2 linked regions of the Nitratidesulfovibrio vulgaris str. Hildenborough genome follow. The protein of the gene in region 1 interacts with the protein of each later gene in a pairwise test. Links are inferred from orthologs where the notes say so. Each region holds a gene or a part of one and is shown in the gene's direction. Other genes may lie near its edges. The genes, in order: dnaX and dnaE.

Region 1 (3,070 bases):
AATGCCATGATGACCAAGGCCAAGGCCTCGGGCAACTATGTCAACTCGGTGCTGGCCAAGATGGAGGCCAAGGCGGACGGCTACGACGAGGCCCTGATGCTGGACGTGAGCGGCTTCGTCTCCGAAGCCACGGGCGAGAACATCTTCATGGTCCGCAACGGCGTCATCAAGACCACGCCGCTGACCTCCATCCTCGACGGCATCACCCGCAACAGCCTCATGACGCTGGCACGCGACCTCGGCTACGAAGTGGTCGAACAGCAGTTCACCCGCGACGAACTCTATGTCGCCGACGAAGCGTTCTTCTGCGGTACCGCCGCCGAGGTGACGCCCATCCGCGAAGTCGACCGCCGCGTCATCGGCAAGGGAAGTGCCGGGCCTGTCACCAAGCATCTCCAGCAGGAATATTTCAAGGCCGTCAAGGGCGACAACCCCAGCTACGACCACTGGCTGCACCGCTACGCGCTGTAGCACTTTCGCAGTATAGACAGACGACACAGAGACGCGTCCACACCCCGGCATCTGCCCGGCTACGACGCGCGGCACGTCCATAACGAAGACACCATTTGACGCGAGAGGGGCGGGGCCGCACGGTCACGCCCCTTCCGAAAGAAGCATCGACGGCATGAGCCACGCCTCGCTGACAGCCAGATACCGCCCGCAGACCTTCGCCGAGGTCGCGGGGCAGGAGACGGTAAAGGCCATCCTCTCGCGCGCAGCACAGGAGAACCGGGTCGCTCCCGCCTACCTGTTCAGCGGCACGCGCGGGGTGGGCAAGACCACCATCGCCCGCATCTTCGCCAAGGCCCTCAACTGTACCACCGCCCCCACCGGCGAACCCTGCAACACCTGTGAGCAATGCCGCAAGGTCACGCAGGGGATGCACGTGGACGTGGTGGAGATAGACGGGGCCTCGAACCGAGGCATCGACGACGCCAAACGCCTCAAGGAGGCCATCGGCTACGCCCCGATGGAAGGCCGCTACAAGGTCTTCATCATCGACGAGGCGCACATGCTCACGCGCGAAGCCTTCAACGCCCTGCTGAAGACGCTGGAGGAACCCCCGGCCCGCGTGACCTTCGTGCTGGCGACCACCGAACCGCACAAGTTTCCGGTCACCATCGTCAGCCGCTGCCAGCACTTCACCTTCACCCGCCTTTCCGAAGCCGGGCTTGAAGCGCACCTCACCAAGGTGCTCGGTCGCGAGGGCGTCGACTACGACCCGGCTGCCGTGCGTCTCATCGCACGACGGGCGGCAGGCAGCGTGCGCGACTCCATGTCGTTGCTCGGGCAGGTGCTCGCACTGGGCGAAAGCCGCCTCACCATCGACGGTGCGCGTGGCGTGCTGGGGCTGGCGGGGCAGGAACTGTTCCTGCGGCTCATGGAGGCACTGGCTGCACAAGACTGCCTTGGCGTGGCGAACGTCGTCCGTGAGCTGCTCGACAGAGGCGTGGACATGGGCTTCTTCCTGCGCGAACTCGTGGCCACATGGCGCAACCTCTTCATGTTGCGGCAGGCGGGCGAAGCGGCCCTCGCATCCCTCGACCTGCCAGAGGACGAAGCCCGGCAATGGCTCGGATGGGCCAAACGGTTCGAACCCGCGCACATCCATGCCTGCTGGCAGATGACCCTCGAAGGACAGCGTCGGGTGCTGACCAGCCTCGAACCGGCCATGGCGCTTGAGCTGCTGCTGCTCAATCTCGCCATGCTGCCCCGCCTCATGCCCGTGGAGAGTCTGCGTCCTTCGGGTGGAGGCGCATCCGCCCCTTCGGGTTCCGCTGCCGAAGGCCCAGCCTCGGGTGGTGCTGCAACCATCCCCACACCGGGCACACAGGGGATGCAAGGCACAGCCCCCGCTGCCGGGATGACACCTTCGCCAGCAGCACCCGCCACACCGGCGCCCTCCGCAGCGCCTTCACCACGAGTGCCGTGGGACGATGCAGCCCCCGCGCCACGCCAGACGGGCATCCCGCCACGGCCCGCACCGCGGATGCCGGAAGCCTCGCCTACTGCGGGCAGCCCGGCGGCACCAGCACAGGGTGACGACTCCGACACGGCAGAGCACACGCCGTCCGGCCCGAGGACATGGGACGGATTCCTCGAGTTCTGCCAAGGGCGGAACGGGCAGGGCGGCAGACTCGCAACCGTCCTGCGGCAGACCACCCCCGAACACGATGACGGCATCCTGCGTCTTGCCACCATGTCGTCAGTCCAGTATGAGCGCCTTACGGACGCAGCGACACGGACGACGCTCGCCGGACTGGTGCGCGACTATTTCGGGGATGCGTGCCGCGTAGAGGTGAACCCGCCCACGCGAGTGCGCCGCACTGAAGCCGAACTGCGTAAAGAGGCGGAGGCCCACCCCGCCGTACAACTACTCAAGGAAGAGATGGGCGCGTGCATCCTCAAGTGTACACCGCTTGCAGACCTGCGCCGCCCTGAAGACACCACCGAGCAAGGAGACAACAAGCCATGAGAGGCATGAACGACCTTCTTCGTCAGGCCAACCTGATGCAGTCCAAACTCGCCAAACTCCAGTCGGAGATGGCGGACAAGTCCTTCGAAGCATCCAGCGGCGGCGGCATGGTCAAGGTTTCCGTGACGGGCCGTCAGGAACTGAAATCCATCACCATCGACCCCAAGGCCCTCGAAGGCGGCGATGTGGAGATGCTGCAAGACCTCATCCTCACCGCGGTCAACGAAGGCGTCCGCGTCTCGCGTGCCACCATGGAACGTGAGATGAACGCCCTCACCGGCGGCCTGCGCCTCCCCGGCATCATCTAGCGGAGTCACTGTGCAGCGTCTTCCAGAACCCTTGAAGGCCCTCGTGGACCAGCTGGCGAAACTGCCGGGACTGGGCCCCAAGTCGGCCCTGCGCCTTGCCATGACGCTGCTCAAATGGCCCGCCAGCGAGACGCGACGTCTCGGGCGGGGCATCCACGACCTGCGCGACAACCTGCACCTGTGCAGGCGTTGCGGTGCGCTCACCGACTGCGACCCCTGCGCCCTGTGCACCGATGCCACCCGCACACAGGACATGCTGTGTCTCGTCTCCGAATGGGACAGCATG
Region 2 (4,212 bases), 1.9 Mb from region 1 along the record:
CACGTTTCACTCCCTGTGGGGTCGGTTCATCCCGGCTGCGCCGCGCCAAGGGGCGACAGATGAAACAACATCCGCGCGAGGCGGGCATTCCGGGTACGCCATGACGGCGCACGCAAGCCTGTACCGCGCACGGCTGCACCGCGCAAGGCGTCGGGCATGACGGCGACCATGTGCAGGACGAAGGTGCCAGACATAATGCGGGGCATGATGCGGGTGCACGCGCCGGGATATGGATGCAGGGCCATGGCATAGCGACTCGACCCGGGAACGCCATGCCGGGGCATGACGATTTTGAGACGGCAAGGCTACAACGAGACGTCACGCATCAAGCGGCCGTCACCGACAGTGGCGTGCCGCAGTGCACACTGGAGTCGCCGCGACCACACCTCAGGGCACACTACCACACGCCAAGGCCACTCATTGTGGCAGGGCCCGCCTTCTGCTACGATGCCGCTTCACCTTTCACGCACAGAAGAGAACATGTCAGATTTCGTACACTTGCACTGTCATACGGAATACAGCCTCCTCGACGGGGCCATCCGTCTGAAGGACCTCGGCGCACGCGCCAAGGACTACGGCATGACCGCCGCCGCCATCACCGACCACGGTAACCTCTTCGGCGCGGCCTATTTCTACACCACCTGCAAGTCGTTCGGCATCAAGCCCATCATCGGCTGCGAGGTGTACGTCGCCGCCACCGACCGCACCGACAAGACCTCCGAATTCGCGCGCACCCGGTACCATCTCGTGCTGCTGGCGCAGAACAACGAAGGCTACCACAACCTCGTGCGCCTTGTGACACGCGGCTTCACGGAGGGCTTCCACTACAAGCCCCGCGTGGACAAGGAACTGCTGCGCGAATACAGCGACGGACTCATCGCCCTTTCAGCCTGCCTCGCAGGTGAAGTGCCGCGCGTGCTCATGAAGCAGGGCATGGATGCGGGCATCGCCACCGCGCAGGAATACGCCTCCATATTTCCCGGCCGCTTCTACCTTGAACTGCAATCCAACGGCATCAAGGAACAGGAAGTCCTCAACGAGAAGCTCATCGAACTTGCAGGCCACACGAACCTGCCCCTTGTCGCCACCAACGACTGCCACTACCTCGACGCCACCGACGTGGAGGCGCACGACATCCTTCTGTGCATCCAGACGCAGACCACGGTGGACGACCCGAAGCGGATGCGCTTCGAGACGCGCGAACTCTACTACAAGTCGCCGGAGGAGATGGAAAAGGCCTTCGCCCATGTGCCGGAGGCCATCGCCAACACGGGGCGCATCGCCGAGATGTGCAATATCGAGATGAGCTTCGGGAAGTACTTCTTCCCCGTCTATGAACTGCCAGAGGGCATGACCCTCGACACCGAATTCCAGCGCCTCGCCGAAGAAGGCCTGAAGAAGCGCCTCGAAAAGCACCCCGACCGCGACACCATCGACCACAAGGCCTACTGGGACCGCCTCGAATGGGAACTCAAGGTCATCACAGACATGGGTTTTCCGGGGTACTTCCTCATCGTGCAGGACTTCATCAACTGGGCCAAGAACAACGGCATCCCCGTCGGGCCGGGGCGTGGTTCGGCTGCCGGGTCGCTGGTGGCATGGTCGCTGCGCATCACCAACCTCGACCCCATCCCCTACGACCTGCTGTTCGAGCGCTTTCTCAACAACGAACGCGTCAGCATGCCGGATATCGACGTGGACTTCTGCGAACGTCGTCGCACCGAAGTCATACGGTACGTCGCCGAAAAATACGGTGAAGATTCGGTTTCGCAGATAACCACCTTCGGCAAGATGAAGGCCAAGGCGGTGGTGCGTGACGTGGGACGCGCCCTTGGCATGTCGTTCGGCGAGACCGACCGCATCGCCAAGCTCATCCCCGAAGACCTCAAGATGACCATCAAGAAGGCTCTTGAGGCGGAACCCGACCTTGCCACGCTCTACCGGGACGACCCGCAGATACGCAAGCTGCTGGACGTCTCCATGCGCCTTGAAGGGCTTTCGCGCCACGCCTCCACGCACGCGGCGGGGGTGGTCATATCCGACAAGCCCATGTCGGAGTATCTGCCGCTGTACAAGGGAAAGAAGGGTGAAACCGTCACCCAGTTCGACATGAAGATGGTCGAGAAGGTCGGCCTCGTCAAATTCGACTTCCTCGGCCTGCGCACCATGACCCTCGTGCAGGATGCGCTGGACGAAATCACACGACAGGGCAAGACCCCGCCCGACCTCGACACGCTCTCTCTCGACGATGCCGAGACCTATGAGCTTTACTCGCGCGGCGACACCGACGGGGTGTTCCAGGTCGAAAGCTCGGGCATGCGGCAGTATCTGCGCATGCTGCGGCCCACCTGCTTCGACGACATCATCGCCATGCTCGCCCTCTACCGTCCCGGCCCGCTGGGTTCGGGCATGGTCGACGAGTTCATCAAGCGCAAGCATGGCGAGGTGCCCGTTACCTACCCCGTGCCTTCACTCGAAGCGTGCCTGCAACCCACCTACGGCGTCATCGTCTATCAGGAACAGGTGATGCAGATCGCCCAGATAGTGGGCAGCTACACGCTGGGCGGCGCAGACCTTCTGCGGCGTGCCATGGGCAAGAAGATCGCCGAGGCCATGGCCGAGGAGCGGACGAAGTTCGTACAAGGCGCGCAGAAGAACGACATCCCCAAGGAGAAGGCCAACGAGATCTTCGACCTTATGGAGAAGTTCGCGGAATACGGGTTCAACAAGTCGCACAGCGCGGCCTATGCCCTCATCTCGTACTACACGGCCTTCCTCAAGGTGCATTTCCCGGTCGAGTTCATGGCCGCCCTGCTCACCTCGGAAATGGGCAACCAGGACAAGCTGCTCAAGTATGTCGCCGCCTGCAAGGACATGGACATCGAGGTGCTGCGACCCAACGTGCAGGTGAGCCGACGCGAGTTCACGGTGCATGAGGGACGCATCGTCTTCGGTCTTGGCGGCATCAAGAACGTGGGCGACGAAGCCATTCGCGAAATCGTCGACGCACGCGAAGAAGGCGGGCCCTACGCCTCGCTGCTCGACATGTGCGTTCGCGTCAACCTGCGCAAGGTCACCAAGCGCGTCATCGAGAATCTCATCAAAGGCGGTGCGTGCGACTGTCTCGGCTGCACACGCGCCGGGATGCTGGCATCGCTGGACACCGTGGTGGCGCGCGCCCAGAAGAAGCTCAAGGAACGCGACTCGAATCAGGTCTCGCTCTTCACCATGATCAAGGAAGAGCCCAAGGTCTGCCCCGGCATCGGCTTCGATTGCGAGGAACAGACCGCCCCCGAATGGCCCGACGACCAGAAGCTGCGCTTCGAGAAGGAGGCTCTCGGCTTCTTTCTCACCAGCCACCCCCTTCAGCCCTACCGCAAGGAACTCTTCAGGCTGCGCCTCACCCCTCTTGAAGAGGCCCGCGACATGCCCCCCGGTGCCGAGATACGCACGGCGGTGCTCGTCACCACGCTCAAGGAGTTGATGACCAAGAAGGGCCAGCGCATGGCGTTCGCGGGTGTGGAAGACCTCACAGCCTCTGCCGAGGTGGTCTTCTTTCCCGAACCGTTCGCCGAGGCGCGCGAGTTGCTCAAGTCGGACCAGCCCCTGCTTCTGGAGGGCACACTCGACAAGAAGGCCGACGATGGCAACGGCGGGCAGGGGCAAGGGGGTGATGACGAGGAAGCCGCGCCGCGTGACATCAAGATCATGGGTGCCAAGGTCATGCCGCTGGCGATGGCCTGCTGTTCCAGCGATGAGCCCGTCATCGTCGAGCTCGACACCCGTCGCATGAGCGCGGACTATCTCGCGGGCTTGCGCGCCATCCTCGAAAAGCATAAGGGCACCGTTCCTGTGAACGTGCACATGGTGGTCGACGAATCGCTGTGCCTCCTGCAGCTAGGCCCGCGCTGGACAGTCCAGCCCGGCCCCGTGTTCGAGAACGACCTCAACAAATGGACCCACGGAGGAATGTAGGATGGGCAAGCCTGTCTGGCGTCTTACGGTACGCTCCGAGTTCTGCGCCTCGCACGCGCTGCGCCACTACGAGGGCAAATGCGAGAACCTCCACGGGCACAACTTCGCCGTCGAAGCCGTGGTCGAAGGTGACAGGCTGTCACCCGGAACGGAAATCGTGCTCGATTTCAAGGTACTCAAAGGGGAATTGAACACGGTGCTCGACCTTCTCGACCACCACAACCTCAATGAGGTGCC

The links.
Region 2: the proteins of dnaX (region 1) and dnaE interact in binary tests that used the Escherichia coli proteins (3 or more experiments, as listed by UniProt). The link is inferred for Nitratidesulfovibrio vulgaris str. Hildenborough from one-to-one orthologs.

Annotation. Positions count from the first base shown.
Region 1 is NC_002937.3:3,360,011-3,363,080, forward strand. The notes cover bases 187-3,050. They hold dnaX (DNA polymerase III subunit gamma/tau), read left to right. Parts: upstream 187-625; coding sequence 626-2,476; downstream 2,477-3,050. Other genes in these bases: DVU_RS15030 (branched-chain amino acid transaminase), read left to right, coding at 187-471; DVU_RS15040 (YbaB/EbfC family nucleoid-associated protein), read left to right, coding at 2,473-2,784; recR (recombination mediator RecR), read left to right, coding at 2,795-3,050. Outside these bases: more of DVU_RS15030, read left to right, coding at 1-186; more of recR, read left to right, coding at 3,051-3,070. UniProt on the Escherichia coli protein: Part of the beta sliding clamp loading complex, which hydrolyzes ATP to load the beta clamp onto primed DNA to form the DNA replication pre-initiation complex.
Region 2 is NC_002937.3:1,430,666-1,434,877, reverse strand. The notes cover bases 170-4,175. They hold dnaE (DNA polymerase III subunit alpha), read left to right. Parts: upstream 170-480; coding sequence 481-3,975; downstream 3,976-4,175. Other genes in these bases: queD (6-carboxytetrahydropterin synthase QueD), read left to right, coding at 3,977-4,175; DVU_RS06395 (hypothetical protein), read right to left, coding at 170-206. Outside these bases: DVU_RS06400 (hypothetical protein), read right to left, coding at 1-3; more of DVU_RS06395, read right to left, coding at 27-169; more of queD, read left to right, coding at 4,176-4,212. UniProt on the Escherichia coli protein: DNA polymerase III is a complex, multichain enzyme responsible for most of the replicative synthesis in bacteria. This DNA polymerase also exhibits 3' to 5' exonuclease activity. The alpha chain is the DNA polymerase catalytic subunit.